One region of the Streptomyces sp. NPDC007905 genome, then DNA from elsewhere that is predicted to be linked to it. Evidence: riboswitches for the same ligand, from Rfam matches in the RefSeq annotation. Region 1 holds a riboswitch; each other region holds the start of a gene.

Region 1 (10,086 bases):
CGACCGCTCAGGCGCGGAAGCGGCGGCCGCCGCATCCCCTTCGGCCCCGCCCACGTGCCCCGGGCCTTGGGCCCAAGCCTGTCGTCCCGGGCCGGAAGGTCCGTCAGGGAGCCTCCCGGAGGCGGAACGCCTCCGCGTCCCAGGCCCCGTCCAGTCGCGGCGCGAGCCATCCCGGTGCCGCCGCGCGGAAGACGGCGGGAGCAAGCGCCCCCGCTCCGGCGGGCAGCGCGCCGAGCAGCGGTGCGCCGGCGACCTCCGGCAGGTCCATGACGTTGCAGCGGGACGCGAGGTCGGGCGCGTCGGGCCAACTGCCGATCACCACCCCGGCCAACTCCATGTCCCGCGAGCGCAGTTCACGAGCCGTCAGCTCCGTCGTGTTCAGCGTGCCGAGACCGGCGGCCGCGACCACCAGCACGGGCGCGCTCAGCAGCCGGGCCGCGTCCGCCAGTGTCCCGCCCGCCGCGTCGAACCGTACGAGCAGCCCGCCCGCACCCTCGACGAGCACCAGATCGTGCTCGGAGGCCAGTTTGGCCGCGGCCTCGGCCACCTCGTGCGGATGCACCGGGGTCATCCCGGCCCGCCGGGCCGCCGTACCCGGGGCCAGCGGCTCCGGATAGCGGGCCAGCTCGGTGGCCGTCACCGGACCCGCGAGCCGGGCGACCTCGTCCGCGTCCCCGCGTTCGTCCGGCCGTACCCCCGTCTGCGCTGCCTTCAGCACGGCCACGGAACGCCCGGCCGCGAGCGCCGTGGCGGCGACGGCCGCGGTCGTGACCGTCTTGCCGACCTCCGTGCCCGTCCCCGTGATCACCAGTACCGGCATCTCATCCCTCCCGCGCCGCGGCGCACACCGCGCGCGCGATCCGCGCCACGTCCGCGTCGCCCGTGACGTACGGCGGCATCGTGTAGACCAGGTCGCGGAACGGGCGCAGCCACACGCCCTCCCGCACGGCGGCCCGGGTGGCCGCGGCCATGTCCACCTCGTGGTCGAGCTGGACCACACCGATCGCGCCCAGCACCCTGACGTCCTTCACACCCGGCAGGTCCGCGGCCGGAGCGAGGCCCTCGCGCAGGGCCGCCTCGATCCGTGCGACCTCCGAGCGCCAGTCCTGCCCGAGGAGCAGGTCGATCGAGGCGCAGGCCACGGCCGCCGCCAGCGGATTGCCCATGAACGTCGGCCCGTGGGCGAGCACCGGCACCTCGCCCCGCGAGATGCCGTCCGCGACCCGCGCGGTGCACAGCGTGGCCGCCATCGTCAGATAGCCGCCGGTCAACGCCTTGCCCACGCACATCACGTCCGGCGTGACGGCCGCGTGCTCCGCCGCGAAGAGCGCACCCGTGCGTCCGAAGCCGGTGGCGATCTCGTCGAACACCAGCAGCACGTCGTGCGCGTCGCACGCCTCGCGCAGCACCCGCAGGTACGCGGGGGAGTGGAACCGCATCCCGCCCGCGCCCTGCACCACCGGCTCCACGATCACCGCGGCCAGTTCCCCGGCATGGCGGCCGATCAAATCGCGCAGATGGTCGGCGTACGACGCGTCGTACTCCGCCGGTGGCGGCTCGGCGAACACCTGACGCTGGAGCACGCCGGTCCACAGCTCGTGCATCCCGCCCTCGGGATCGCACACCGACATCGGCTGCCAGGTGTCCCCGTGGTAGCCGCCCCGCCAGGTCAGCAGCCGCTGCTTGCCGGGCCGGCCGAGCGAGCGCCAGTACTGCAGGCACATCTTCACCGCGACCTCGACCGACACCGACCCGGAGTCGGCCAGGAACACATGCTCCAGACCGTCGGGCGATATGTCGACAAGGAGCTTCGCGAGCCGTACGGCGGGCTCGTGCGTGAGCCCGCCGAACATCACATGGCTCATCCGCCCCAGCTGCTCGTGCGCGGCCTCGTTGAGCACGGGGTGGTTGTAGCCGTGGATCGCCGACCACCAGGAGGACATGCCGTCGATGAGCTCGCCCGAACCGTCGGCGAGCCGCAGCCGGACCCCGCTCGCCGACTCCACGACGAGCGGTTCGGCACGCCCGGGCATCGGGCCGTACGGATGCCACACGTGCCGCCGGTCCAGCTCCAGCAGCTCGGCCACGCCGGGGCCGGACAGGTCAGGCATTGGGCGCGAGGTCCGTTCCGGCACCCCGGCGGCGGACGGCGACGAGGTCGGTGCGCGGCTCGGCCGCGGCGGGCACCGCGGCCGTACCGCACACGTCAGCCCCCTCGTGCGAGCCGCAGACGGACCCGCACCCGGCACTCTCGTGCGACCCGCACCCGGCACTGTCGTGCGACCCGCACCCGCCGCCGGCGGCTGCCGCCCGGTGTTCCGGCAGTGTGACCTCGCCGGCGCCCTCCACCTCGAAGCCGGCGTCCGCGATCATCTCAAGGTCGGCCTTGCCGGCCTGGCCCTCGCTGGTCAGGTAGTCGCCGAGGAAGATGGAGTTGGCCAGGTGCAGCGCCAGCGGCTGCATCGTGCGCAGGTGGACCTCGCGGCCGCCCGCGATGCGCACCTCCACGTCCGGGCAGACGAAGCGGACCATCGCGAGGATGCGCAGGCAGCGCTGCGGGGTGAGGTTCCACTCCTTGGCGAGCGGGGTGCCCTCGAACGGGATCAGGAAGTTCACCGGAACCGAGTCCGGGTCGATCTCGCGCAGCGAGAAGACGACATCGACCAGGTCCTCGTCGGTCTCGCCCATGCCCGCGATCAGACCCGAGCAGGCGGACAGCCCGGCCGCGTGCGCCTTGTGCACCGTGTCCACCCGGTCGGCGTACGTGTGGGTGGTGGTGATGGCCTCGTAGGTGGCCTCGGAAGTGTTGAGGTTGTGGTTGTAGGCGTCCGCGCCCGCCTCGCGCAGCCGCTCGGCCTGGCCGTCGGAGAGCAGACCGAGGCAGGCGCACACCTCGACGCCCTCGTTCTGGTCCTTGATCGCCTTGATGGTCTCGGAGACCCGGTCCACGTCCCGGTCCGTCGGGCCCCGCCCGCTGGCCACCAGGCAGACCCGCTTGGCCCCTCCGGCCAGGCCGGCGGCGGCCGCCTGGGAGGCCTCGTCGGGCTTGAGCCAGGTGTACTTGAGGATGCCGGCCGTGGAGCCGAGCCGCTGCGAGCAGTAGGAGCAGTCCTCCGGACACAGGCCCGACTTCAGATTGACGAGGTAGTTGAGTTTCACCCGTCGGCCGAACCAGTGCCGGCGCACCTTGCCGGCCGCGGCCACCACATCGAGCAGGTCGTCGTCGGAGGTGGCCAGTACGGCCAGAGCTTCCTGGCGGGTCGGCAGCTCGCGCCGAAGCCCCTTGTCCACCAGCGTGTTCAGCAGGTCCATGAGAGCCGATCCTGTCCTACGGGGCCGCTCCGGGCCAAGGAGAGTTTGCACAACACTGACAGTTCGACGTGTGGGTATTGCCACACCGTGGGTGGCGGGTCGTCCCGCTAGTGTCTGTCCGCTACCTACAAAAGCCCCGGAGGACCCATGGCGTTCGGCTGGATCGACGAGCAGGCCGAGGCGCGCCGCCGCGCCGGACTCGTACGGACCCTGCGCCCGCGCCCCGCCGACTCGCCGCTGCTGGATCTGGCGAGCAACGACTACCTGGGCCTGGCCCACCACCCCGAGGTCACCGAAGGGGCGGCCGGAGCCGCCCGGACCTGGGGCGCCGGCTCCACCGGCTCCCGGCTGGTCACCGGCACCACCGAGCTGCACACCGAGCTGGAGCGCGAGCTGGCGGACTTCTGCGGCTTCGAGGCGGCCCTGGTCTTCTCCTCCGGCTACGCCGCCAACCTGGCCGCGGTCACCGCGCTGGGCCCGCACGGTTCCCTGATCGTGTCCGACGCCGGCAACCACGCCTCGCTCATCGACGGCTGCCGGCTCGCCCGGGGCACCACGCAGGTGGTCGGGCACGCCGACCCGGAGGCCGTGGCCAAGGCGCTCGGCACGCACGAGGGGGAGGCGATCGTCGTCTCCGACACCGTCTTCTCCGTCGACGGCGACGCCGCGCCGCTGGCCGCGCTGGCCGAGGCGTGCCGGGAGCACGGCGCGGGGCTGGTCGTGGACGACGCCCACGGTCTCGGTGTGCTGGGCGACGGCGGCCGGGGCGCTCCGCACGCGGCCGGTCTCGCGGGCGCCGAGGACGTGGTCGTCACGGCCACGCTGTCCAAGTCGCTGGGCAGCCAGGGCGGCGTGGTGCTCGGTCCGGCCGGGGTCGTCGACCACCTGGTCAACGCGGCCCGGACGTTCATCTTCGACACGGGACTGGCTCCCGCGGCCGCGGGAGCGGCGCTGGCGGCGCTGAGACTGCTGCGGCGCGAGCCGGACCGGGCGGCACGGGCCCGTGCGGTGGCCGCCGAGCTTCACGCACGCCTGACCGCCGCGGGTCTGGAGGCGGTACGTCCGGACGCCGCGGTGGTCTCCGTGCGGGCTCCGTCCCCGGAGCAGGCCGTGCGCTGGGCGGCCGACTGCCGTGCGGCAGGCCTGGCCGTGGGCTGTTTCCGTCCTCCTTCCGTGCCCGACGGCATCTCACGGCTGAGGCTGACCGCCCGCGCGGACCTCTCCGGGGCCGAGATCGAACGCGCTGTACGTGTGATCGGCGAGACGCGACCATGAGTCGGCGTGACACGGCCGTGCATCGCACGAATGTGGACGGAACTGATCAGTAGTGGTCAGTCTGGTGGTAGGGGAAGGGGATCAGCGGAGCGTGGCCGTGAAGCCCGCCCAGCTCCCGGGGGAGAAGAGCAGCGCGGGTCCGGCCGGGTTCTTGGAGTCGCGCACGGCGAGCAGTCCGGCCCAGGGGCCGGAGCGCGGCCGGGCCGTCTCCACGCAGTTGTTCGCTCCGGTGCTGTAGCTGCTGCGCAGCCATCGCACGTCGTGCAGATCCGTACTGGCAGGGACGTTCCGAGGCAGTGCTGACATGGTGCCTCCTTACGCGCCGTCACCTATCCCGGCGATGTATTCCAGCGATTCCTCGGGTGAAAGGGCGTGGATCCGAAGGGTGTTGAAGGCCTCCGAGTAAGCCTTGAGGTCTTCTTTCCGTTCCAGGTAGAGGCTACTCGTCAACTGGTCGAGAACAACCACATCCAGATCAGAAGTGCGCGGAAATGAGAAGATAACGAAAGGTCCGGTGAGGCCGACATGTGCGCCCGCGCCGAACGGCAGCACCTGCAGCCTTACTTGGGGCAGCCGGGCCGACTCGACCAGCCGTTCCAGCTGGCGCGCCATCACCTCGGGGCCGCCGACCTCGCGCCGGAGCACCGCCTCGTCCAGTACGGCGCTCAGCTCCAGCGGCGGATCCGCGCGCAGCACGTCCTGCCTGGCCAGCCGCACCTCCACCAGCGCGTCCAGCCGCTCCTCGTCCAGTCCGGCCACGACCGCGCGGGTCACGGCCCGGGCGTATTCGGGCGTCTGCAGGAGGCCGGGAACCACCGTGGTCTCCAGGGTGCGCATCCCGCTCGCCTGCGACTCCAGGCTGATGAAATCGCGGTAGGTGGGCGGCAGGATCCCCCGGTAGGCGTGCCACCAACGGCTGCGGCCGCCCGCCTCCTCGGACCCCGCCAACACCATCAACAACTCGCGCAGTTGTGCGTCCCTCACCCCGTAGGCATCGAGAAGTAACCGCACATCGGCCGGTTTCACCCCGCTGGCGCCGGTCTCGATGCGGCTCACCTTGGACTGGTGCCAGCCCACCAGACGGGCCGCGTCGCCACTGGTGAGCCCTGCCCCGGTGCGCAGCGTGCGCAGTTCGGCGCCCAGTTTGCGGCGCCGCACCGCGGGACCGTTCTGCATGGGGTACTCCTTACTCCTTCCGGGCCGCCCATATACGGTCTCGCGTCGCAGAGTTCACCGCTTTGAGCGACAGATATATGCATATCCTGGTGGATCGCTCCCCCGACCGGCCCGGTGATGGCAGTCTGACGAAGAAGCACCAGTCCGGGACCGTACTCGAACCATCCGCTCCTCGTCGGACTGCGGTCCCGTGGGAAAGGGACGACGTCGCCATGGCAGACCATCTGGAAGCATCCGTCACTCTGCCGAGCGATCCAGCCTCGGTCTCCGCGGCCCGCTCCTACGTGGTGGGTACCCTCGCCGAGTGGGGCCTGCCGTCGGACACCGAAGTCGCCGAGACCGTGCGGCTCATCGTCTCCGAACTCGCCACCAACGCCGTACAGCACACCTTCGGACAGTCACCCACCTTCACGGTCGACATCGCGCTGGACCGTGACGAACACCTGCGCATCGGTGTCACGGACAGCCATCCGCGCTTTCCGAAGAGACTGCCCGCCGCCGTCCAGCAGGACAACGGCCGTGGCATGGTCATCATCCGCTGGCTCACCGCCGAGTGCGGCGGCAAACTCCGCGTCCGCCCCACCCGCGAGGGCGGCAAGACGGTCTCCATCGAACTCCCCTGGAGCATCCCGGCCGAGCCGGTCACGGCGGCGGGACAGCAGGAGCCGTAGCCCTCCGGGCGCGAGAGGACGGGGGGAAGGGGCTGTACGCCCCCGAGGCGTGCGTGGGGCGGCGGTGGGAGACGTGGTTCTTCGGGCGGGGGTTGGTGCGGGGGAGTGGTTCTTCGGGTGGGACGTTGCGGTGTGCGGACGTGGCTCCTCGGGTGGAGTGTTCGGTGGCTCGGACCACCGTCCCTCGGGGCCCGGCGCTCGCATAGGGGGAGCTGTGACGTGTCGGCGCCCGAGGCAGGGGGGCCGTAGCCTTGCCGGCCCGGGTGCTCGAAGAGAGGCCCTGGCGCCTGACAGCCTCCGACGCCTGGGCCGCCGCTGTCCTCACGCCCAGCCAGTCCGCCCCGCCCGGCCGAACGCCCCGTGCGGCAGGGCACGGAACGCCTCCGCCGCCGGAGCGAGCTCGTCGGCCCGGCGTACGTGCTGCAGCTCGGCGTACGGACCCTGTGGGCGCTACGGCGGCCCGCCGGCGGCTCCGCCGAGGCGGCGCCGCCGACCGCGCATCCGCTCCGGCAGGGCTTCGTCACCAACGCCCTCGACCCGAAGGCGTCGCTGACCTTCCTCAGCCTGCTGCCCCAGTTCGTGCCGTCCGGCGGCTCCGCCCTGCCCAGGACACTGCTGCTCGCGCTGATCGTCTGCCCGCTGGCCCTGACGTGGTTCCAGGCTGGCCCTGACGTGGTTCCAGGTGGTGGCCCTGCTGGTGGACCGGCTGGGCGGATGGCTGCGCCGGCCCCGGGCCGCCCGCATGCTTCAGGCGGGCACCGGGGCGGCACTGACGGCTCTCGGAGCGGCCCTGCTGCTGGAGCCGCTCCTGCCCTGAGCCAGGGTCAGCTGACCCGGCCGTACCAGACGCTCCTGGTCCAGATCTTCTCCAGCCGCACCACGGCCCCGGTCCTCGGGGCGTGCCAGATCTTGCCCTTCCCGGCGTAGATGCCTACGTGGTAGACGCTGGACCCCGAGTGGAAGAACACCAGGTCACCGGCCTTGCGGCTGTTGGCCGAGATGTGGTGGGTCTTGTTGTACTGCTGGGCTGCCGTACGCGGCAGCTTCTTGCCCGCCTTCTTGAACGAGTAGAGCGTCAGCCCCGAGCAGTCGAACCGGCGCGGCCCGGTGGCGCCCCAGGCGTACGGCGCGCCCTTCTTGGACGCCGCGATCTGGAGCGCTTTCGTCGCCAAGGTCGCGGCCGAGGCGTCGGTGGCGAGGCCCGGAACCGCGATCGAGCCGCCCACGGCGGCGAGGGTGAGGGCCGAGGCCGTACCGGCACGGGCCATCAGCGACGGGACACGATTGAGCGCAGTCATGCGCAACCCTTCGTCAGCCGCCTGTGAAGGATGACCTGTCGGATTCGGGCTGGCGAAGTAGCCCGGCCGCGTTGCCGCGGCTTCACCCCAAGGGCTGCTCGGCACGACCGTCCGTCTGCGACGAACGTCCGTCCCGGCGACCCGTCTTGCTTGGGTCCTCCACTCCTGCCGATCCACTCCTGTCGACCGGTCATCCAGGCGGCGGCAGGACTCGGCGTCCGCCCGGACCGCCCCGCCGCGGTGGCGGGGGCTTGTCGTCAGACAGGGATCTTCACTCACAGGAGTCGCAAAATCCCAACGCAATCGGGGATTTGTGGCGTTACTCACCACTCACCCGTTCGGGTGGACACTGCTGTGTTCGAGTCGACGTCAGATCCCGCGCGTAGCCCCGGACCTGGGGCGGAGCACCTCCTCGCGGGCCTGGGAACCCTTCGCTGCGCAAGTCGGGAGGCCCGGAAAAAGGTCCGCAGATACGCCGGTCGGGGGTACGTCGTTCGGGCCGTTTCAAGCCCGGCCCGCACGGCCCGTCGACACGAGGGACCGGTCGGGCCGGACGCGCGTCCGGATCAGCCGACGCAGTCGGGCGGGAGCGCGACGCGCGCGGTGCGGCGCTCGCCGTCCAACACCCGCAAGGCCCGTGCCAACGTGTCCCCGTGCAGCTCCGTCTCGCCCCGCTGGTGCATCAGGGCCAGCGCGTCGCGCAGTTCGGCCGCCTTGCGCACCAGGGCCTGCGCCGCGCGCAGCCCGCGGTAGGTGTCCCCGGACTGCGCCGGGTTGATCCGGCCCAGCAGGTCGGCCGCCTCCAGGTAACGGTCGATCAACTCGCCCTCGGCACGCGTCAGTGCGGGCAGCGGCGGAAGCTCCGGTGGCAGCATCGGCGGCTCACCCCGCGTGCCGGGTGCCGGGGGTGGCCCTGCGGCTCGGGACGACACCGTCCACCAGGCCGTACGCCAGTGCGCCTGGCGCGTCCAGCACCAGGTCCCGCTCCAGGTCCTGGTGGACCTGTTCCGCGGTGCGCCCGGTGTGCCGGACGAGCATCTCCTCCATCAGCGTGCGCGTTCGGACCAGCTCCTCGGCCTGGATCAGGAGGTCGCTCGGCTGTCCTTGGGCCGGTTCGGGCAGGGCGGGTTGCTCCAGCACCACGCGCGCGCCGGGCAGGGTGAACCGCTTGCCCGGAGCCCCGGCCGCGAGCAGTACCACGGCCGCCGAGGCGGCCTGGCCCAGGCAGTAGGTCTCCACGTCACAGGTGACGTACCGCATCGTGTCGTAGACCGCCGTCATCGCGCTGAACGAGCCGCCCGGGCAGTTGAGGTACAGCGTGATGTCCCGGTCCGGGGCCGTGTGTTCGAGCTGCATGAACTGCGTGATCACGTCGGTGGCCGCCGTGTCGTCGAGTGGCGTCCCAAGGAAGACGACCCGGTTCTCGAACAGCTTCGAATACGGATCCAGCGTGCGCCGGCCCGTGCCGGTGCGCTCGGTGAACTCGGGCAGTACGTGACGGGCGGACGGTCGGGTCATGGGCGTACCCCTCCTCGCGACAGGGCCTCGATCGGCCTCGCTTCTGTAAAAAATGTACAGGACGTACATGGCCTTACGGTGGGCGTACATCCTGGTGATCCACTGGATGTCGCAGTTCAGAGGCGCTTTTCTGCCGTGGGCGAGCAGGGATGTCTCACGGAAGCTCACGCCCGGTCAGGTGGCGGCTTCCCCGCCAAAGCCCAAGAGCGGCGCGAGGTGATCCGAAGCGGCCCGCAGATCCTCCGGGCTCGGATGGACGTAGACACGCTTGGCGAAGTTGGCGGAAAGGCGACCGGCACACGCAGCGAGAATGACGTCCGGGACACCGTTGACGGCAAGGGGCATCAGGCACGAATGCCGCGCGCCGTGCAGGGCGGCTAGGCCTCGTCGTCGCGGACGCGGGCGAACAGCGCCTCGTCGAAGACGGGGGTTGACCGCGGCTCGGGCTCCGGCGGCGGGGTGTTGAGGCGGAGCGGTTGGGCGCTGACGGGGGCGAGGGCGACCGCGGTGCCGCCCGGGCGCCCGTTCGCGCGTGCGCTGCCCGGTGTCGCACGTCAGCAGCCGCACGGCCCCGTGCGGCACCCGCACAACGAGTTCACCGCCGAGGAGGCCAAGCGGATCCGCAACGACCTCGACAACGCCTGGCCCCGCACCGGTGCGGGGAAGGAGTTCACCCGCGACGTCGACACCCTGTACGACGAACGCGAGCTCGTACGGCGTTCTCCGGCGGCGACTTCCGACCCGCACGCCTTTCCGCCCTCGACGGGAGGAACCGCATGCGCCTTCGCCAAGCCCACGCGTTCCTCCGAGCCGCCACCGCCCTCGAAGCGGCCGGG
Region 2 (10,222 bases), on a different contig from region 1:
CTGCGGACCGCTCACCGTGCCCGAGCCGTACAGGTCGCCGGTGCGCAGCGAAGCGCCGTTCACCGTCATGTGGGCGAGTTGCTGGGCGGCGGTCCAGTACATGGTGGAGAACGGCGGCTCGGACACCACATGACCGTTGATCGCGACGGAGATCCGCAGGTCGTAGCCGCCCGGCTCGATCCCGGGGGCCGAGTCGTCCAGGTAGGGGAGCAGCGGGTGCGTGCGCTCCGGGGGTGCCACGCGCGCGTGCTCCAGCGCCTCCAGTGGGGTGATCCACGCCGAGACGGAGGTCGCGAAGGACTTGCCGAGGAACGGGCCGAGGGGGACGTACTCCCAGGCCTGGATGTCCCGTGCCGACCAGTCGTTCAGCAGGCACAGTCCAAAGACGTGCTCCCGGAAGTCGCCGAGCGCGACCGGGCCGCCCCGCTCGGAGGGCACGCCCACCACGAAGCCGACCTCGGCCTCGATGTCCAGCCGGATCGAGGGGCCGAAGACGGGTGCCGGGTCGCCGGGGCCCTTGCGCTGCCCGGACGGCCGTACGACGTCCGAACCCGACACGACCACCGTGCCGGAGCGGCCGTGGTAACCGATCGGAAGGTGCTTCCAATTGGGGGTCAGCGAGTCCTCGGCGTCCGGGCGGAAGATCTGGCCGACGTTCCGGGCGTGGTTCTCGGAGGCGTAGAAGTCGACGTAGTCGGCGACCTCGAAGGGCAGATGCAGGGTCACCGACGACAGGGGGTGGAACAGCGGTTCGATCTCCGATCGGTGCGAGGGCACCGTCACCCACGCCGTCAGTGCCCGCCGCACGTCCGACCAGGCCGTGCGCCCGGCGGCCAGGAGGGGGTTGAGGGTGGGCTGCGCGAGCAGGGAGACGTACGGCGAGCCCAGGGCGGCGGCCGCGGCGCCGGCGTCGAGAACGTGGTCACCGAGTCGGACGCCGACCCTCCGCTCCGTGCTGCCGGAGGGCGAGAACACGCCATAGGGAAGGTTGTGCGGACCGAAGGGGTCGCCCTCGGGGACGTCGAAGGGGGGCATGGGGTGCTGCCTCACTCTCATCCGCGCCATGCATGGCGATGCGTTCCATGTGGTCGCGGCACACGTTACGGCTGAGTCGCATGTCTTGGGCAGTGGCTCACGGCTGCTGGGTCATGCCTCGAATGGTTGCTCGATTGATGTCTAAAGAGTTCGCAATGTCCGAATAGGCCTTGTGGGAGGCGGCAATTCCGGCTTAGCGTCCTTTGGGGGACACGGACGGGGTGGGTCCGGTCCGTAGGGGGGACACGTGGGGGGACCCGTGGCCGGAAACGCCGTCAGTGTGCCTTGGGAGGCCGACCGTGACGTGCCGGGGTTGATCGTCAAGTTCGGCGACTATCCGCTGCACCATGGGGGTGTCGGCGCGATCCGCAGCCTGGGCCGCCTGGGTGTGCCCATGTATGCCATCACCGAGGATCCCTACACACCGGCGGCCTCCTCCCGCTATCTCACAAGGTCGTTCGTCTGGCCGACGACCGGGTCCGAGGATCCGGGTCACCTGGTCGAGGGCCTGCTGCGCATCGGCCGTCGGATCGGCCGCCCGACCGTTCTGATCCCGACCGACGAGGAGGCCGCCGTCCTGATCGCCGAACACCAGGACGACCTGGCCGTTTCCTTTCTCTTCCCGCGCGTCGCCCCCGCACTGCCGCGCCGGCTGGCCAGCAAGCAGGGCCTGCACGAGCTGTGCGTGGAACACGGCATCGCGAGCCCGTCGGCCGCGTTCCCGGCGACCTACGAGGAGATCGTCGCCTTCGCCGACAAGGCCCGCTTCCCGGTGGTGGCCAAGAACCGCGAGGCGTTCGTACGGCGCAGACGGCCCGCCGTCAACGGCACGACGAGGATCGCCACGCGCGAGGGCCTGCTCACCCTCGCCCGCGACTGGGGCGAGCAACCCGGGGTGATCCTCCAGGAGTACCTGCCGAGGGAGGAGGCGGAGGACTGGATCGTGCACGCCTGCTTCGACGCCGACTCCGCCCCGCTCGCCCTCTTCACCGGCGTCAAGGTCCGCTCCTGGCCGCCGCACGCGGGCATGACGGCGAACGCGTACGTCGTCGACAACCCGGAACTCGCGGACCTCGCCGCGCGTTTCATCAAACAGATCGGCTTCAGCGGAATCATCGACCTCGACCTGCGCTTCGACCGGCGTGACGGTCGGTACAAACTCCTCGACTTCAACCCGCGCATGGGCGCCCAGTTCCGGCTCTTCGAGAACGAGTCGGGCGTGGACGTCGTACGCGCGATGCACCTGCATCTGACCGGCCGACCTGTTCCGGAGGGGGAACAGCGGGCCGGCCACCGCTACATCGTGGAGAACATCGACCTGCCCGCCCTCCTCGCCTACCGCCGCAGCGGCTATACGACGCCGCACGCGCCGGTGAAGGCGAGCGGGACGGAGCTGGCCTGGCTCGCGGGTGACGACCCGCTGCCGTTCCTCACGATGCTCGCCCGCTTCGTGCGCCCTGGCGCGAAGCACCTCTATCAGCTGTGGCGGACCAGCCGCCGAGGCAGCAGCACCAACACCGCCACGAAGTAGGCAAGGCCACGAAGGTGGCGCACCGTGTCTCTGGGGAGGGACTTCGTGATTCGACCGGTCGCAGTCATCGGGGCCGGGCCGTTCGGCCTGTCCACCGCCGCCCATCTGCGGGCGCGCGGGATCCCCGTCCGCGTCTTCGGCGACCCCATGGTCAGCTGGCGCGACCACATGCCCGAGGGCATGCTCCTGAAGTCGACTCCCGCCGCATCCAGCCTCGACTGCCCACAGCCCGGCCACACCCTCGCCGACTACTGCGACGCGGCCGGCATCCGCCGGCTGGTGACCGACGAGGACATCATCCCGGTGGAGACCTTCATCGCCTACGGCGAGTGGTTCCAGCAGAAGCTGCTGCCCGACCTGGAGCGGGTCCGGGTCGTCTCCGTCGACCGTGACAAGAGCGGCGGGTTCGAACTCAAACTGGACTCGGGGGAGTTGTTCAACGCCCGCGCCGTCGTGGTCGCCACCGGTCTGTCCGGGCTCGCCCACCTCCCGGCGGAGCTGGCGGGAGCGGCGGCCGACGGACCGACGCCCACGGGCCCGGTCTCCCACAGCTCCCAGCACCACGACCTCACCCGCTTCGCCGGCAAGGAGCTGATCGTCGTCGGCGCAGGCCAGTCCGCCCTGGAGACGGCCGCCCTCGCGGCCGAGGCCGGCGCCCAGGTGCGCGTGGTCTCGCGCGGCCGCGGCCGGGTCGCCTTCGGCGCACCGCCCTGGCACCAGCCCAGGCTGCGCCCCGAGTCCCCGTTCGGCCGCGCCTGGTCCCTGTGGGCGCTCAGCTACTACCCCCACCCCTACCGCTTCCTGCCGGACCGGACCCGCCACTACCTGGTCCGCCGGGTCCTCGGCCCGCTCGGCGCCTGGTGGCTGCGCGACCGGTTCGAGGGCAAGGTGCAGGTCCAGGAGGTCGAGCGGGTGGTGGCCGCCGAGGCACCGGACGGCAGCCCCGTTCTCACCGTCCGCACCCACGGTGGAGGCACCGAGCGGCTCTCCGCCGACCACGTCATCGCGGCCACCGGCTACCGGGTGGACATCGCGGCGATGGACTTCCTCTGCCACGAACTGCGCACGCGGCTCGCGGTGAGCCGGGGCACGCCCAGGCTCGGCGCCGGATACGTCTCGTCCGTGCCCGGCCTGTACTTCACCGGCCTCCCGGCGGCGTCCTCGTACGGTCCGGTGATGCGCTTCGTCTGCGGCACGGAATTCGCCTCGCCACGGCTGGCCAAGCACCTGGCGGCCGCCCACGGCTGAGAGGCCCGAGGCCCCCTACGCCTCCTCGGCCGCCCGTTGCCCCTTCAGGAACCCCTCGATCAGCTCGGGCGGGTTGGCGGCCGTGGTGGCCTCCACCTCCCAGCCCGGGCAGTACATGTCGAAGATCACGACGGGCAGCGGGCGGCCGAAGACCTTCTCGATCCGGCCGTCCGCGTGCAGCCGGCGGGCCGGCTCGACCCAGGCGTCGGCGAAGTGCGTCCCGAGCACCTCACGTCGGACGTCCCGCTCCCGTCGGGATCCCTCTCCTCGAACCGCCGCCCGAGCCCCTCGACCTCCTTCTACGGGCGCGCCCCGACCGGGTCCTCGGGACCTTCCGAGCATCTCGAAGCCGTCCAGCAGCCGGCCGGCGCAGTACCAGCGGGCCTCGCCGCGGTCCCTGTGAACCTTCTCGCGCTCGTACTGGTTCTCGGTGTTGTAGCCGACGGCCACGTACGGGCGGAGGTCGTCGTCGTCCACCCGCCGGATACGGAAGGAGAGAGTGTAGATCTCCGGCTTCAGCTCCTTGGGGGAGCGCTCGATGACGCCCGTCGCCGCCTTCGGAAGATGGGCCGAAGATTCTCCGTGCCGGTCTGTCACACCATCCGCCCCCGCTCCGTCAGTGCAGTGCGAGCAACCCGACGCGCACCACGGCCACTGGAGGCAGCACCAGGCAGGCGCGGATGACCAACCCGGCGTACGTCCTTCCGGCCGCCCTGAAGGGCATCGGCACGATCTTCCAGGGGATCGGCGGGGGCGGACTGCCGCAGGAGCTGGCCGAGATCGTCGGGCTGCGGGCCAGCCAGATCAACGGGCGCAGCGCCTGTGTGTACGGCCACACGGTGAACCTGCGCAAGGCCGGTGCGAGCGAGGAGCGGATCGCCGGCGTCGTGGCCTGGCGTGAGGCGCCCTGCTTCACTCGGGCCGAGCGTGCGGCGCTGCAGCTGACCGAGCGGGTCACGCGGCTGGCCGACCTCTCCGAGGAGCCGGTGCCGGACGCGCTGTGGGACGAGGTGGCCGGCCACTTCGACGAGAAGCAGCTCTCCGCGCTGATCCTCACCATCTCGCTCACCAACATGTTCAACCGCATCAATGCCACCATCAGGGAGCCCGCGGGCACCACTTGGGGCTGAGCAGCACACAAGTCCGGGAACATCGCGGTGAGTCGGCGGGGCGCGCTGTCCGTATTCTCTGATCATGGCCGCACCCCCCGCACACGCACTGATCGCCACCGACCTGGACGGGACGCTGCTGCGCGGCGACGACACCGTCTCCGACCGGTCGCTCGCCGCGCTCGAGCGGGTGGCGCGGGCCGGCGCCCGGCACCTGGTGGTGACGGGCCGCCCGGCGCCCCGGGTACGGCCGCTCCTGGACGCGCTCGGCTGCACGGGGCTAGCGGTGTGCGGGCAGGGCGCGCAGGTCTACGACGCCGGCGCCGACCGCCTGCTGTGGTCGGTCCGGCTGGACCGGGAACTGGCCGAGACCGCGCTCGGCAAGATCGAGGCCGAGGTGGGCCAGGTCTATGCGGCCGTCGACCAGGACGGCGTGGACGGGCTGACGCTGATCGAACCGGGGTATCTGATGCCGCACCCCACTCTGCCCGCGGTGCGGGTCGGCCGGCGGGACGATCTGTGGTGCGAGCCGATCAGCAAGGTGTTGCTGCGCCACCACACGCTGTCCGACGACGAGTTGGCGGCGATCGCGCGCTCGGCGGTGGGCTCGCTGGCGACGGTCACGATGTCGGGGCCGGGGACGGTGGAACTCCAGCCCTGCGGTGTCACCAAGGCGACGGGGCTGGCGCTGGCCGCCGACCATCTGGGGATCGCCGCCGAACGGGCCCTCGCCTTCGGTGACATGCCCAACGACATCCCCATGTTCGACTGGGCCGGACGCGGTGTCGCCATGGCCAACGCCCACCCCGAACTCAAGGCGGTCGCCGACGAGGTCACACAGTCGAACGAGGACGACGGCATCGCCGTCGTCCTCGAAAGACTGTTCCCGACAGACTGACCGGGATATCAGTAGTGGCCTGCCACCGGTAGCGATCAGTAGGCGCCGAAGACGTTGTCGATCGACCCGTAGCGCGCGGCCGCGTAGTTGCAGGCGGCCGTGATGTTCGCGACCGGGTCGTAGATGTTGTAGGACGTTCCGGCCACGTGGTAGGCCTTGAACGTCGGGTCGATGACCTGGAGCAGGCCCTTGGACGGGATGCCCTTGGCCGCGTTGGAGTCCCAGAGGTTGATGGCCAGCGGGTTGCCCGACGACTCACGGATGACGTTGCGGTAGATGCCGTTGTACGTCCCCGGGATTCCCTTCTGGGCCATGATCGCGAGCGACTCGCGGATCCAGCCGTCGAGGTTGTTCGGGTAGCCGGCAAGGGTGGTGGAGGGCGTGGTGGCCGTGGGGGTGGCGGCGGAGGCGCCGGTCGCGCCGATGAGCGGAAGCGCGAGTACGGCGGCGCCGGTGCCGGCGACGGCGAGCGTGCGGATGAGGCGGTTGGTGCGGACGCGGCGGGGCTGAGCGGCAGCAGGCATGGCGAAATTCCTCTCCGTCGCCTGCGAGGTGAGCTGTCGGGTTCGGGCGGGGAGGTGCCCGGCCGTGCCTCTGGTGGGAGGCACGGCTTCACCCCTAGCCGTACCGGCACGACGTGTGTCGTGCCGGGACAGCGGCTTACCTGGGTCCCCCGCTCCTGCCGTACGAATGAGTTCGTCGATGGGTGGTGTCAGACGCGGCAGGATTCGGCGTTCGCCTGACAGGGCGGGAAGCTATGCGAGAGCACATGTCCGGAACAAGTATGGGATTCACACAAAGACCCCGTTGACCTTGATCTGTGCCATATGGGGTGCTTGATCCTTTGCGGTTGCCAACCCTCAACTGGCTGACGTGGCAAGGGGGAACCGGTGGTGGGGCGATCAGCCGGGTACATGGGTATGCGTGACCCAATTCACGAAATAGCAAAGTGTACCAAACCGGACATGGGGGATTCGGGAGTTTTGTCGGTCGTGGCGCAAAAGGAGTAATCCGCCCACCGTCCAGTTCGCGACAAACCGGACTAGTTCCTGTTAAGTCAATAGATGTCCATCCTTATCGGATCATCAAAAACATACCGGCCGTGATCCGATACCGCCGGGCTGGACCGGTGGGCGCTATCGGTGATCGAAACAGGACCGGATACGCTGACTTGAGTGAGGGCAGCGACCTATCGACAAACCGTGTAATCGCCACCAGACACCAGCAGACAGGAGACCCCTCGTGACCGTCGTCGGGCCGTTCGGGCTGAGCGTGCGGGACCAGGCTCTGGAAGCCGATGTCCAGGCCGGATTGGCGGCTGTCGAGGAAGGCTTGCTCGAAGCCACCAAGAGCGAGGTCCCGTTCATCACGGAGGCCGCGCAACACCTCGTACGAGCCGGTGGGAAGCGGTTCCGGCCGCTGCTCGTGATGCTCGCGGCACAGTTCGGCGACCCGTACGCGCCAGGCGTCGTGCCGTCGGCCGTCGTCGTGGAGCTGACCCACCTCGCCACGCTGTACCACGACGACGTCATGGACGAGGCGTCCGTGCGGCGCGGCGTGGACAGCGCCAACACCCGCTGGGGCAACTCCGTCGCGGTCCTCACCGGCGACTTCCTCTTCGCCCGCGCCTCCCAGATCCTCGCCGACCTCGGCCCCGAGGCGGTCCGGGTGCAGGCCCTCGCGTTCGAGCGGCTGGTCACCGGGCAGATCCTGGAGACGGCGGGCCCCTCGGACGGGCGGGACCCGGTCGAGCACTACCTGGACGTGCTCGGAGGCAAGACGGGCTCCCTGGTGGCCGTGTCGTGCCGGTTCGGCGCGATGATGTCCGGGGCCGACGAGACGGTCGTCGACGTGCTCACCCAGTACGGCGAACGGCTCGGGGTCGCCTTCCAGCTCGCGGACGACGTCCTGGACATCGCCTCCGACTCGCGCGAGTCCGGCAAGACCCCGGGGACCGACCTGCGCGAGGGCATCCCGACGCTGCCCGTCCTGCGGCTGCGCGAGCGGGCCGCCCGGCTGGGGCTGCCCGAGGACGTCGCGCTGTGCGCGCTGCTGGACTCCGACCTCACCGACGACGCCCGGCACGCCGAGGCGCTCGCCGGGCTCCGTGCGCACCCCGCGCTGGAGCAGGCCCGCCGGGACACCGTCCGGTACGCGGAGGAGGCGCGCTCCGCGCTGGCCCCGCTGCCGGAGTGCGACTCCAAGGCGGCGCTGATCGAGCTGTGCGACGCGGTGGTGCACCGGGCCGGCTGAGGCCCCGTACTCGGCGCGAGGGCGGTGTCTCCCGCCCGACCCCTACGGGTCGGGGGAGGTGCCGCCCCTGTGTGTCATACCGCAGGCGTACACGGAGTTGGCTCCGAGGTCTGACGCTTCCTCACGGCCGATTTGGTCAGATGGAAACCACGGAAATCACCACTCCTCACCGATTCGGGTGAGAATGGCGGCTCAGGTGGACCAGTGTGGGGACAGCCGCCGCCGACGACGGAGGTAAGGCACAGATGGCACCGTACGAATCCGACGACGCAACGGGCGCCGTTCAGGACGAGGACCTGCACTCCGGACGCCGCAAGGCCGCCCGGTACGTGGTCCCGGTCGCGGTGGTGGGGGTGGCGGCGGCCACGATCGGGCTGGTCCCGGCGCTCGCCAACTCCGGTGACCCCGACCTGCCGAAGATCACCGCGCAGCAGCTCATCGAGAAGATCGCCAAGTCGGACGTGCAGCAGCTGTCCGGCACGGTGAAGGTCAGCACCGACCTCGGCCTGCCGGACCTCGGCGGCCTGGAGAGCAGCCTGGCGTCCGGGGCGGCCCGCGGCGGCGGCTCCTCCGCCGACCCGACGTCCAAGCTCACCGAGCTGGTGTCCGGCACGCACACCCTGCGCGTGGCGGCCGACGGCCCGGACCGGCAGAAGCTGTCGCTGCTGGAGAGCGGCGCCGAGTACAGCCTCATCCACGACGGCAAGGACGTCTGGGGCTACGAGAGCAAGAGCAACGAGGTCTTCCACGGCACCGCCGCCGACTCCGGCAGGGAGCACCGGGCCGAGCCGCCGGCCACGCCGAAGGACTTCGCCGACGAGGCCCTGAAGTCGGTCGACGACACCACGTCCGTGACCGTCGACGGCACCGCGCAGGTCGCCGGACGCGACGCCTACAAGCTGCTGATCAAGCCCAAGCAGTCCGGTACCACGGTCGGCGCGATCACCATCGCCGTGGACGCGAAGACGGGTCAGCCGCTGAAGTTCACGCTGACCCCGAAGAGCGGCGGTGCCGCCGTGCTCGACGCGGGCTTCACCCAGGTGTCCTTCGCCAAGCCGGCCGCCTCCACCTTCGACTTCACTCCGCCCAAGGGCGCGAAGATCACCGAGGAGAAGCCCGACGGCAAGAAGGGGACCGAAGCGCCGGAGCACGCCCCGAAGCCCGGCGAGGACTTCGCCAAGGGCCTGGGAGGGGCCACGGTGCTCGGCAAGGGCTGGACGTCCGTCGCCACCTTCGACACCGGCACCAAGGGCGGCCTGCCGTCCGGCTCCCGGGGCGGTGACCTCGGCGGCTTCCTCGGCTCGCTCGGCGACCAGGTCTCCGGGAAGTTCGGCAAGGGCACGGTCTTCTCCACCCGCCTGGTCAACGCCCTGATCACCGACGACGGCAAGGTGTACGCCGGAGCGGTCACCAAGGACACGCTGGTGAAGGCGGCGAACGAAGGGAAGTAACCCTTCCCGGGCACGACGAATCGAGGGGAGCCGATGGACGAACCGTCCGCCACGGAGCGGGAGTCGGGGGACGCGCCGGCGCATGTCATCGCCACGCGCGGCCTCACCAAGCGCTACCGCGGCGGACAGCTCGCCGTCGACGGTCTCGACCTGGCCGTCCCGGCGGGCAGCGTCTTCGGCTTCCTCGGCCCCAACGGCTCCGGCAAGACGACCACCATCCGCATGCTGATGGGCCTGATCGAGCCGACCTCGGGCACGGCCCGCGTCCTGGGCCGCCCCATGCCCAGGGCCGGCCGTGCCGTCCTTCCGCACGTCGGCGCGCTGATCGAGGGCCCCGCCCTGTACGGCTTCCTCTCCGGCCGTGACAACCTGCTGCGCTACGACGCCGCCGACCCGACCGCCGACCCCCGCACCCGGCGCGCACGCGTCGCCGCCGCCCTGGACCGGGTGGGCCTGACGGCCGCCGCGGCCAAGAAGGCGAGGGCGTACTCGCTCGGCATGAAGCAGCGCCTGGGGCTGGCCGCCGCCCTGCTCCAGCCGCGCAGGCTGCTCGTCCTGGACGAGCCGACCAACGGCCTCGACCCGCAGGGCATGCGCGAGATCCGTGCCCTGATCCGGGAGTTGGCCTCCGACGGCACGACCGTGTTCCTCTCCTCCCACCTTCTCGACGAGATCGAGCAGGTGTGCACGCACGCGG
Region 3 (10,222 bases), on a different contig from region 1:
CGATCACGGCGGCCATGCTGCATCCCGTGGGGCTCGGCGCGTTCGCCGAGCGCTTCCCCGACCGGGTGTGGGACGTGGGCATCGCCGAGCAGCACGCGGCCGTGTCCGCGGCAGGACTCGCCACCGGCGGGCTGCACCCGGTCGTCGCCGTCTACGCCACGTTCCTCAACCGCGCCTTCGACCAGCTGCTGATGGACGTGGCCCTGCACCGGTGCGGGGTCACCTTCGTGCTGGACCGGGCCGGCGTCACCGGTGTCGACGGGGCTTCCCACAACGGCATGTGGGACCTGTCCGTCCTCCAGGTCGTACCGGGCCTCAGGATCGCCGCGCCGCGCGACGCCGAGCAGTTGCGCGCCCAGCTGCGCGAGGCCGTCGCCGTGGACGACGCGCCCACCCTGGTCCGCTTCCCCAAGGAGTCGGTGGGGCCGGAGATCCCGGCGATCGACCGCGTCGGCGGCATGGACGTCCTGCACCGTGCCGAGCACGCCGAGGTGCTCCTGGTGGCCGTCGGCGTGATGGCACCGGTGTGTCTGCAGGCCGCCGAGCTGCTGGCGGCGCGCGGCATCGCGTGCACGGTGGTGGACCCCCGGTGGGTCAAGCCCGTCGACCCGGCGCTGCCGGGCCTGGCCGCGGCGCACCGCCTGGTGGCCGTGGTGGAGGACAACAGCCGGTCCGCCGGCGTCGGTTCGGCCGTGGCGCTCGCGCTCGGTGACGCCGACGTGGACGTGCCCGTACGGCGGTTCGGCATCCCGGAGCAGTTCCTCGCGCACGCCAAGCGCAGCGAGGTGCTGGCCGACATCGGCCTCACGCCCGTCGAGGTCGCCGGCCGGATCGGCGCGAGCCTGGCCGTCAAGGACACGGGGGGCACAGTCAAGGAGAGAGCTGAATGACCACCGAGTTCGACCTCGGCGCCCTCCTCGCCGAGCGCGGGGCCGAGCGCTACGAGCTGCACACGAAGTACCTGAATCCGCAGCTCCCGCGCATGCTGCACACCATCGGTTTCGACAAGGTCTACGAGCGCGCCGAGGGCGCCCACTTCTTCGACGCGGACGGCAACGACTACCTGGACATGCTCGCCGGGTTCGGGGTGATGGGCCTCGGCCGCCACCACCCGGTCGTCCGCAAGGCGCTGCACGACGTCCTCGACGCGCAACTCGCCGACCTCACCCGCTTCGACTGCCAGCCGTTGCCCGGCCTGCTCGCGGAGCGGCTGCTCGTCCACAGCCCGCACCTGGACCGGGTGTTCTTCGGCAACAGCGGCACCGAGGCGGTCGAGACCGCCCTGAAGTTCGCCCGCTACGCCACCGGCAGACCGCGGATCCTGTACTGCGACCACGCCTTCCACGGTCTGACCACCGGCTCCCTGTCGGTCAACGGCGAGGACGGCTTCCGCGACGGCTTCGCCCCGCTGCTGCCCGACACCGCAGTACCCCTCGGCGATCTCGACGCGCTGGCGAGGGAGTTGAAGAAGGGCGATGTCGCCGCGCTGATCGTCGAGCCGATCCAGGGCAAGGGTGTGCACGAGGCCCCACCCGGCTATCTGCGCGCCGCCCAGGAGCTGCTGCACCGGCACAAGGCGCTGCTCATCGCGGACGAGGTGCAGACCGGCCTCGGCCGCACCGGCGACTTCTACGCCTACCAGCACGAGGACGGCGTCGAACCGGACCTGGTGTGCGTGGCGAAGGCGCTGTCCGGCGGCTACGTCCCCGTCGGCGCCACCCTCGGCAAGGACTGGATCTTCAAGAAGGTCTACTCGTCCATGGACCGCGTGCTGGTCCACTCGGCGAGCTTCGGGTCCAACGCCCAGGCGATGGCGGCGGGTCTTGCCGTGCTGTCGGTCATGGAGAACGAGCAGATCGTCGCCGGAGTGCGCAGGACGGGCGAGCTGCTGAAGTCCCGGCTCACCGCGCTGATCGACACGTACGAGCTGCTCGCCGACGTCCGCGGCCGGGGCCTGATGATCGGCATCGAGTTCGGAAAGCCCAGCTCGCTGAAGCTGCGCGGCCGCTGGACCATGCTCCAGGCCGCGCGCAAGGGCCTGTTCGCCCAGATGGTGGTCGTACCGCTGCTGCAACGCCACCGGATCCTCACCCAGGTCTCCGGCGACCACCTGGAGGTGATCAAGCTCATTCCGCCGCTGGTGGTCGACGAGGCGGACGTGGACCGGTTCGTGGACGCCTTCACGGCGGTGATGGACGACGCCCACACCGGCGGCGGACTGATGTGGGACTTCGGCAAGACCCTGATCAAGCAGGCGGTGGCCAACCGCTAGCGCGACCCCCCGTCCTTTGCCTCTGAGGCAATAAATTTGCCGCAGAGGCAAATGCCCGGCTCAATGGAGACATGAACGCTCCTCCCGAGCCGGAGCCCGGCGACGAGCTGCCCGCCGTCGCCCCGCAGCTCCGCGCCCTGCGCCGACGCGCCGGCCTCACCCTGGAGGCCGCCGCCCGGTCCGCCGGGCTCTCGGCCGCCCACCTCTCCCGGCTGGAGACCGGGCAGCGTCAGCCCTCCCTGCCGATGCTGCTCGCGCTCGCCCGTATCTACGGTACGACCGTCTCGGAGCTGCTCGGCGAGACGGTCGCCGACCGGGACGCGATCGTGCGCGCCGCCGACATGGAACCGACCCACGCGGGTGGCTGGACCTACGTCCAGGCCGGAGCCCCCGGGCGCGGCATGCAGGCGCTGCGCGTCCGGGTGCCGTACGGCACCCAGGGCGACATCGTGCGCGTCCACCCCGGCGAGGAGTGGCTCTATGTGCTGAAGGGACGGCTCAGACTGCGCCTGGGGGACGCCGCGCATCTGCTCGCGCCCGGCGACAGCGCGCACTTCGACTCGCTCACCCCGCACCGCCTCGCCGCCGAGGATCACGACGGCGTGGAGCTGCTGTTCGTTCACACCCTGCTGCAGAGTCCCACGGCCACGCTGTGCCTGGGCCCCCTGACTGGAGAGCTGCCATGAGCAACTTCGAGGAGAAGTTCCCCCGCTCGCTGTGGATCCGGCTGATCATCTACATCGCGGTCGGCCACCTTTTCGCCGCGTTCCTCTACCTGCTGTTCACGGTGGGCGCCAAGGGCTGAGGGCCCTCAGTCCACAAGGCGCTCGCGCAGCCGCTCCCGGGTCTCGGGGCTGAGCCCGAGACCCTGTTCGAAGTAGGCGTCGACCCCGCCCCACGTGTCCTCGATGCTCTGGAACGCCGCCGACAGGTACTCGGCCCGCGCGTCGAAGAGCGGGCTCAGCAGTTCCATGACCTCCGGCGTGTACGCGGTGTCCGGGTTGCCGTTGCGGCGCACCTTGTAGCGGCGGTGCTTGGCGTTGGACTCCAGGTAGTCGGCGATGATCGCCTCACGTTCCACGCCCACGGCGAGGAGCGTGACGGCTATGGAGATGCCCGCGCGGTCCTTGCCGGCCGCGCAGTGCATCAGCGCCGGCACGCTGTCCCCGGCCAGCGCGTGCAGCACCCGGGAGTGCTCGGCGGTGCGCTCCGTGACGATCGTCCGGTACGAGGCGACCATCCGGCCCGCCCCCTTGCCGTCCGCGAGGATCGAGCGAAGCTGGTCGAGGTCGCCGTCGCGGACCATCTTCCAGAACTCGGCGCCGTCCGCCGGGTCGCTCAGCGGCAGGTTCACGTTCCGCACGCCGGGCAGCTCGACGTCCGGGCCCTCCAGCTTCTGGTCGGCCGCGTTGCGGAAGTCGAAGACCGTGTGCAGGCCCAGGGAGGCGAGGAAGGCCGCGTCCTTCTCGGTCGCGTGCGCGAGGTGGCCGCTGCGGAACAGCACTCCGTGGCGCACCCGCCGTCCGTCCACGGTCGGCAGCCCGCCCACGTCACGGAAATTGCGGACTCCGGCCAGCTCGGGTTCGGTCGACGGGACCTGCTGCGTCACGGGTGCTCCTTTCAGTCGGCCCCGCCGGCGCGGCTCGTCGACGGGCGCTGCGTCGACCATACGACATCGATTTCCTCGGGCAATGAGTTGTCCACAGGCGTTGCCACCAGGGGGCGACGGGCCTAATGATGTTCGCACTTGAGCGGATCTGTTGGCACCTGTGAGGTTCTCGATGGTGGACATCGCCGAAAACGGTCGTACGTGGCTCCTGTCGGGGCCCACCAGCAGCTATGCGCTGCATCTGACCGATACGGACGAGCTGCTGCACCTCCACTGGGGGCCACGGATCGCGCTCGCCGACGCCGAGGCGCTCGCGGTGAACCCGCTGCCCGCCTACTGGCCCTTCGAGTCCCCGCTCGACGGCCGCGAGGAGTACCCCGTCGAGGGCGGTCCCCGCTTCGTCCGCCCCGCCCTGTCCGTGCGCACCGAGGAGCGGCGCGGCACCGAGTGGCGCCTCGTGTCGTACGACACCGAGGGCGGCGCCGACGGCGACCAGCTGCGGCTGCGCTTCGACGACGACGGCATGGCGGTCACCCTGCACTACCGGATGCGCGGGGACGTCGTGGAGCGCTGGGTGACCGTGGCCAACGGCGGGCACGCGCGCGTGGAGCTGCTGCGCGCCGACGCCGCCACCTGGACCCTGCCCGACCGCGAGGGCTGGCGGCTGTCCCAGCTGCACGGCCGCTGGGCCGCCGAGTCCCTGCTCACCACCGCCCCCCTCACCCACGGTGAGAAGGTCATCGGCAGCCGCCGCGGCCACACCGGCCACCAGCACCTGCCCTGGGTCGCGCTGGACACCGACGCGACCGAGGAGCGCGGCGAGGTCTACGGCTGCGCGCTCGGCTGGTCCGGCTCCTGGCGCATCGCCGTCGCCCAACTCCCGGACGCGCGCGTGCAGATCACCGGCGGCGCGGGCTACGACGACTCGGGCCTGCTGCTCCTGGAGCCGGGGCAGTCGTACACCACACCCGTCTTCGCGGGCCTGTGGAGCGACGGCGGCTTCGGTGGGGCCAGCCGCACCTGGCACGCCTACCAGCGGGCGTACGTCATCCCGGACGCGGACCGGGACCGGCCGGTGCTGTTCAACTCCTGGGAGGCGACCAACTTCGACATCTCCGAGCAGCAGCAGACCGCCCTCGCCCGGCGGGCCGCCGCGATCGGCGTCGAGCTGTTCGTGGTGGACGACGGCTGGTTCGGCGCCCGCACCAGCGACCGGGCCGGTCTCGGCGACTGGACGCCCAACCCCGACCGCTTCCCGCACGGCCTCAAGCCCCTCGCGGACCAGGTGCACGGCCTCGGCATGCAGTTCGGCATCTGGGTCGAGCCCGAGATGGTCAACCCCGACAGCGAGCTCTACCGCGCCCACCCCGACTGGGTGCAGCACCAACCGGGGCGAAAGCGGACGGAACTGCGCAACCAGCTCGTCCTCAACCTCGCTCGCGAGGACGTTCAGGAATACCTCTGGAGGCAGCTGGACACCCTCCTGTCCAGCGCCCCGATCGACTACGTGAAGTGGGACTTCAACCGCTGCTTCACCGACGCCGGCTGGCCCGGGGAGCCGTACCCGCAGCGCCTGTGGGTCGACCACGTCCGCGCCCTGTACGCCCTGCTGGACCGGCTGCGCACCGCCCACCCCCAGGTCGCCTTCGAGTCCTGCTCGGGTGGCGGCGGCCGGATCGACCTCGGCGTGCTCAGCCGCACCGACCAGGTGTGGACCTCCGACAACACCGACCCGCTCGACCGGCTCGCCATCCAGCACGGCTTCAGCCAGATCCACCCCGCGCGGGTCATGGCCGCCTGGGTCACCGACAGCCCGAACACCCAGCTCAACGGGCGGGTCAGCCCGTTGCGGTTCCGCTTCGTCAGCTCGATGGCCGGGGTGCTCGGCGTCGGCGGCGACCTCACCGAGTGGACCGAGGAGGAGCTGTCCGAGGCCCGGCAGTGGGTGGAGCTCTACAAGGAGATCCGTCCGGTCGTCCAGCGCGGCGAGCTGTACCGGCTGCGGCCCCCGACGGGTGGCCTGAGCGCCGTCCAGTACGTGCTCGGGGGTGAGACCGCGGTCCTCGTCTGCCTCCAGGCGCAGAGCTACGGTGAGCCGGTGCCGGCGCTGCGGCTGCGCGGACTCGACCCGGCAGAAGCGTACGAATGCCGCGAAACGGGCGAGGTCCACCGGGGAGCGGTCCTGCTGCACCACGGTCTGCGCACCGGACTGAAGGGTGACCTGGATGCGAAAGTTATCCGGCTGCGCCGTATCTGAGGCTTCTGACCGAATTGCAGCCTTCATTGCAACTCGCTCTGGAATAGCACGGCATGGGGAGGCGGTGCGTGAGGAGCGTCATATTCGTGACCGTGTGTCGCGCGTCATGTGCACGTAATTCCCGTGGCGGCGGGGGTAATTGAAAGGGTGCAGGATTCGGGTATTCACGGAGGGTGACCGTACATTCCCGAATTCGATCAGCTGGAGCACTCACGCCGGGAAACTGCTGCTTGTCCGGGTGCGTCTCGCTCGCTTACGTTCGCCACCAATCCGGACGGAACGCCGAATCCTGCCGCCGCCCGGAGTCCCCACACACTTGACCCGTGTTCGGCAGGAGCGGGGGACCCACCAGGTATGACTGCCTGTCCCGGTCTCCGGGGCACAGGCTCGGGGTGCAGCCGCGCGTGGCGGCCGGGCAGCTCCAGCCCGAACCCGACAGCTCACCTCGCAGGCGCCGGAGAGGAACGAGCCATGCCCGCGAAGGGTAAGCACCGACGCCCGAAGACCCGGCGTCTCACCCGCTCGATCGCCGTCGCCGGGACCGGCGGTGCCGCATTGGCCCTGCCGCTCGTCGCAGCCGCCGGAGCGCACGCCGCCACCACGCAGTCCGTTGCCGGTAAGGCCGCGCAGTCCCTTCCGGCCGTGGACAAGACGGCTGAGAAGAAGGCCACCGCGCAGTCGAACGCGGGCGTGCGCAGCTACACGGTGAAATCCGGTGACTGCCTGGCGGCGATCGCCGACGAGCAGAACGTCAGCGGCGGCTGGCACCGGCTCTACGAGGACAACCGGCAGGCCGTCGGCGCCGACCCGTCGCTGATCCACCCGGGTCTGAAGCTGTCCCTCGGCGCGAAGGCGGCGACGACGCACACCGAGTCCGCCGAGCCCTCGCGGGCCTCCCGGAAGCCGCAGGCGACCCCGTCGGCCCCGGCGACCACCGCGACCGCGGCGGCGCAGACCCCCGCCCCCTCCACCGGCTACACCCTCCCGGTCACCGGCGCCACCATCGGCACCGGCTACCACGTGGCAGGCAGCATGTGGTCCAGCGGCTACCACACCGGCGTCGACTTCGTCGTGCCGACCGGCACCCCCGTCAAGGCCGTTGCCGCCGGCACCGTCGTCTCCGCCGGGTGGGGCGGCGCGTACGGCAACCAGGTCGTCATCAAGCTGAACGACGGCTACTACGCCCAGTACGGCCACCTCTCCCAGCTCTCCGTCTCGGCCGGCCAGACCGTGACCGAGGGCGGCCGGCTCGGTCTGTCCGGTGCCACCGGCAACGTGACCGGACCGCACCTGCACTTCGAGATCCGCACCACGCCCGACTACGGGTCGGACATCGACCCGGTCGGCTACCTCCGCTCGCACGGCGTCGCCGTCGGCTGACGACCACGCCGTAAACCTCTTGCCTGACACGCCGCCGACGGCCGGACCCCGATCCCCGGGTCCGGCCGTCGGCGTGTCGGGCCGGCTGGCGTATTCCCGGCCGAGGGTGTTGGGGAAGTGGCTTATCTCACCGTCCGTCAACCCTGAATTACGGTCGCGTAGGTCACATCCGAAGGTGAATCATGGTCCGACGTGGCAGACGATTCGAAGAATGACAGCAGATCAGTGATCGGGTCGTACGTGGCGGTGGGGGACAGCTTCACCGAGGGCGTCGGCGACCCCGGCCCCGACGGGGCCTTCGTGGGCTGGGCCGACCGGTTCGCGGTACTGCTCGCCGACCGGCGGCCCGAGGGCGACTTCGCGTACACGAACCTGGCGGTGCGTGGAAAGCTGCTCGACCAGATCGTGGCCGACCAGGTCCCCAAGGCCGTCGAAATGGCCCCGGACCTCGTCTCCTTCTGCGCGGGCGGCAACGACATCATCCGGCCCGGCACCGACCCGGACGAGGTGGCCGAGCGCTTCGAGCGCGCCGTGGCCCGGCTCACCGGGGCCGCGGGCTCGGTCCTGGTGACGACCGGCTTCGACACCCGTGGCGTTCCCCTGCTCAAGCACCTGCGCGGCAAGATCGCCACCTACAACGGGCACGTCCGCGCCATCGCCGACCGGTACGGCTGTCCCGTGCTCGACCTGTGGTCCCTGAAGTCCGTCCAGGACCGCAGGGCCTGGGACCACGACCGGCTGCACCTCTCACCCGAGGGCCACACGCGCGTGGCGCTGCGCGCCGGCCAGGCCCTCGGCCTGGACGTCCCGGCCGACCCGGAGCAGCCCTGGCCGCCGCTCCCGCCCCGGGGCACCCTGGAGGTCCGCCGCGACGACGTCCACTGGGCCCGCGAGTACCTCGTCCCGTGGATCGGCCGCCGGCTGCGCGGCGAGTCCTCCGGCGACCATGTGACGGCCAAGGGCACGCTGTCCCCGGACGACATCAAGCTGTGGATCGCGTCGGTGGCGTGAGGACCGCCATGGCCCCGTACCGCGAACCCGGCGGTGCGGGGCAGGCTCACGGGAGCGCCCCGGCAGGACGGCTCAGCGCACCCGCTCGGTCAACGCCTCCCGCGGCAGCCCGAGTTCCCGGGCCAGGGCGTCGTCCACCCACTGCTGGGCCCGGGACCGCGGCACCGCGCCCGGGTACGACGTCAGCTGCACCGCGAGCCCGTCGAGGAGCGCGGTGAGCCGCAGAGCCGCCCCCGCCGGGTCGGCGCACTCGAACTCGCCCGCTGCCACGCCCTCGGCGACGACCTCGGCGATCGCCGCCTTCCACTGTTTGTCCAAATCCCGGGTGACCTCGCGGAGAGCGGGTTCGCGCAGGGCCACCGCCCAGCCCTCGATCCACAGCCGCCAGCCCTTGGCCTGGCCCGTGGGCGCGTACCAGCGCACCGCCGCCCGCAGCCGGCGCAACGCCGAGGTGCGCCGGCCCAGCAGCGCCCGCAGACGCGCGAGATCGTCCTCGGCCGCATAGGTGAACGCGGCGGCGACCAGCTTCTCCTTCGTCGAGAAGTGATACAGCACCAGCGCGTTGCTCACACCGAGCGCGGAGGCCACGTCGGCGATCCTGACCGCCGCCACGCCCCGCGCCTCGATCTGCTCGATGGCGGACCGCAGCAGCTCCTCCCGCCGCTCCGCCACGCTCAACCGCACTCTCGCCACGCGGTCACCCTAATGCGTCGGTCAGAGCCCCGCCGAAGGGGCCTGCTTGCTCCGGCCACTTCGCGTGCCACCGGCCGGGCCGCCGTCAGCGGTACCAGCCGAAGCGCTCCGCGATCACCGGCAGGCGGTCCGTGACCAGGGCGTGGGCGGCGGCGCGCGGTGTCGTCCGGTCGGTCTCCGCGCGGGCGAGCACCAGATCGATCAGGGCGCGCATCGAGCGGCGGATGTGGGCGAACGCCTCGTCGGCGTCCGGGCCGATGTCACCGAAGAGCGTCCACCACCACCAGGCGTTCGTCGCGGAGTTGACCACCACGTCCGGCAGCACGGTCACCCCGCGGGCGGCCAGCAGCGCCTCCGCCTCGGGCAGCACGGGCATGTTGGCGGCCTCGACGATCCAGCGGGCGGTGATCCGCTCCTGCTCGGCCGTGCCGATCGCGTACGACACCGCCGCGGGCACCAGCACCTCCGCGTCGGCGGACAGCCAGGCGTCACCGGGCAGTTCACGGTCGCCGGGGCGCAGCGCTGAGCGGTCGACGGTGCCGTACCCGTCCCGCGCCGCGAGCAGCGCGTCCACGTCGAGGCCCTCCGGGTTGGCCATGGTCCCCTTGACGTCGGCCACGGCCACCACCGTGAGGCCCGCGCGCGCCAGGAAGCGCGCCGTGGCCCCGCCCATGGTGCCCAGCCCCTGCACGGCCACGCGGGTGCCCCGGTACGGCACCGACGCCCGGTCCAGGGCCGCCAGCACCGACTCGGCGACCCCGCAGCCGCCCGCCAGCTCGTCCAGGCCGATGCCGTCCACCTCGACGGCGAAGGCGTCCGCGAGCCGCCTCCTGGCCGCCGTCTCGTCGTCCAGCAGCGGGTACACCGCCTGGACGGAGGAGACCAGACCCGCCTCCGCCGCCGCGCGCTCCACCAGGTCCTGGGTGAGCCCCAGGTCCTCGCCGGTGGTCCAGAAGCTCTCGATGTACGGCCGCATGGCGCGCAGGTAGCGCACGAGCAC

The links. A riboswitch is a leader RNA that binds a small molecule or an ion and turns the genes downstream of it on or off. The one in region 1 is predicted to bind cyclic di-AMP.
Region 2: another riboswitch for cyclic di-AMP. It lies ahead of ACFZDC_RS25820 (transglycosylase SLT domain-containing protein); the one in region 1 lies ahead of ACFZDC_RS28365 (NlpC/P60 family protein).
Region 3: another riboswitch for cyclic di-AMP. It lies ahead of ACFZDC_RS38965 (peptidoglycan DD-metalloendopeptidase family protein); the one in region 1 lies ahead of ACFZDC_RS28365 (NlpC/P60 family protein).

What each region holds. Positions count from the first base shown of each region.
Region 1 covers NZ_JBIBKS010000017.1:145,040-155,125, reverse strand. Annotated here, with positions in the region: gene bioD (dethiobiotin synthase) at 104-820, opposite strand; gene ACFZDC_RS28400 (adenosylmethionine--8-amino-7-oxononanoate transaminase) at 822-2,111, opposite strand; gene bioB (biotin synthase BioB) at 2,104-3,312, opposite strand; gene ACFZDC_RS28390 (aminotransferase class I/II-fold pyridoxal phosphate-dependent enzyme) at 3,460-4,587, shown strand; gene ACFZDC_RS28385 (DUF397 domain-containing protein) at 4,669-4,893, opposite strand; gene ACFZDC_RS28380 (Scr1 family TA system antitoxin-like transcriptional regulator) at 4,903-5,763, opposite strand; gene ACFZDC_RS28375 (ATP-binding protein) at 5,976-6,434, shown strand; partial or broken gene ACFZDC_RS28370 (LysE family translocator) at 6,816-7,251, shown strand; gene ACFZDC_RS28365 (NlpC/P60 family protein) at 7,259-7,732, opposite strand; cyclic di-AMP (ydaO/yuaA leader) riboswitch at 7,736-7,959, opposite strand; gene ACFZDC_RS28360 (hypothetical protein) at 8,299-8,607, opposite strand; gene ACFZDC_RS28355 (ATP-dependent Clp protease proteolytic subunit) at 8,615-9,250, opposite strand.
Region 2 covers NZ_JBIBKS010000015.1:85,713-95,934, reverse strand. Annotated here, with positions in the region: gene fahA (fumarylacetoacetase) at 1-1,035, opposite strand, end outside; gene ACFZDC_RS25845 (ATP-grasp domain-containing protein) at 1,316-2,566, shown strand; gene ACFZDC_RS25840 (FAD-dependent oxidoreductase) at 2,612-3,814, shown strand; gene ACFZDC_RS25835 (hypothetical protein) at 3,830-4,411, opposite strand; gene ACFZDC_RS25830 (carboxymuconolactone decarboxylase family protein) at 4,495-4,944, shown strand; gene ACFZDC_RS25825 (Cof-type HAD-IIB family hydrolase) at 5,009-5,821, shown strand; gene ACFZDC_RS25820 (transglycosylase SLT domain-containing protein) at 5,857-6,345, opposite strand; cyclic di-AMP (ydaO/yuaA leader) riboswitch at 6,351-6,565, opposite strand; gene ACFZDC_RS25815 (polyprenyl synthetase family protein) at 7,064-8,074, shown strand; gene ACFZDC_RS25810 (outer membrane lipoprotein carrier protein LolA) at 8,320-9,525, shown strand; gene ACFZDC_RS25805 (ATP-binding cassette domain-containing protein) at 9,559-10,222, shown strand, end outside.
Region 3 covers NZ_JBIBKS010000038.1:46,201-56,422, reverse strand. Annotated here, with positions in the region: gene dxs (1-deoxy-D-xylulose-5-phosphate synthase) at 1-890, shown strand, start outside; gene ACFZDC_RS38990 (aminotransferase class III-fold pyridoxal phosphate-dependent enzyme) at 887-2,272, shown strand; gene ACFZDC_RS38985 (helix-turn-helix domain-containing protein) at 2,344-2,958, shown strand; gene ACFZDC_RS38980 (DUF6126 family protein) at 2,955-3,077, shown strand; gene ACFZDC_RS38975 (tyrosine-protein phosphatase) at 3,084-3,881, opposite strand; gene ACFZDC_RS38970 (alpha-galactosidase) at 4,054-6,138, shown strand; cyclic di-AMP (ydaO/yuaA leader) riboswitch at 6,442-6,607, shown strand; gene ACFZDC_RS38965 (peptidoglycan DD-metalloendopeptidase family protein) at 6,610-7,518, shown strand; gene ACFZDC_RS38960 (GDSL-type esterase/lipase family protein) at 7,744-8,529, shown strand; gene ACFZDC_RS38955 (TetR family transcriptional regulator C-terminal domain-containing protein) at 8,602-9,222, opposite strand; gene ACFZDC_RS38950 (Glu/Leu/Phe/Val dehydrogenase dimerization domain-containing protein) at 9,308-10,222, opposite strand, start outside.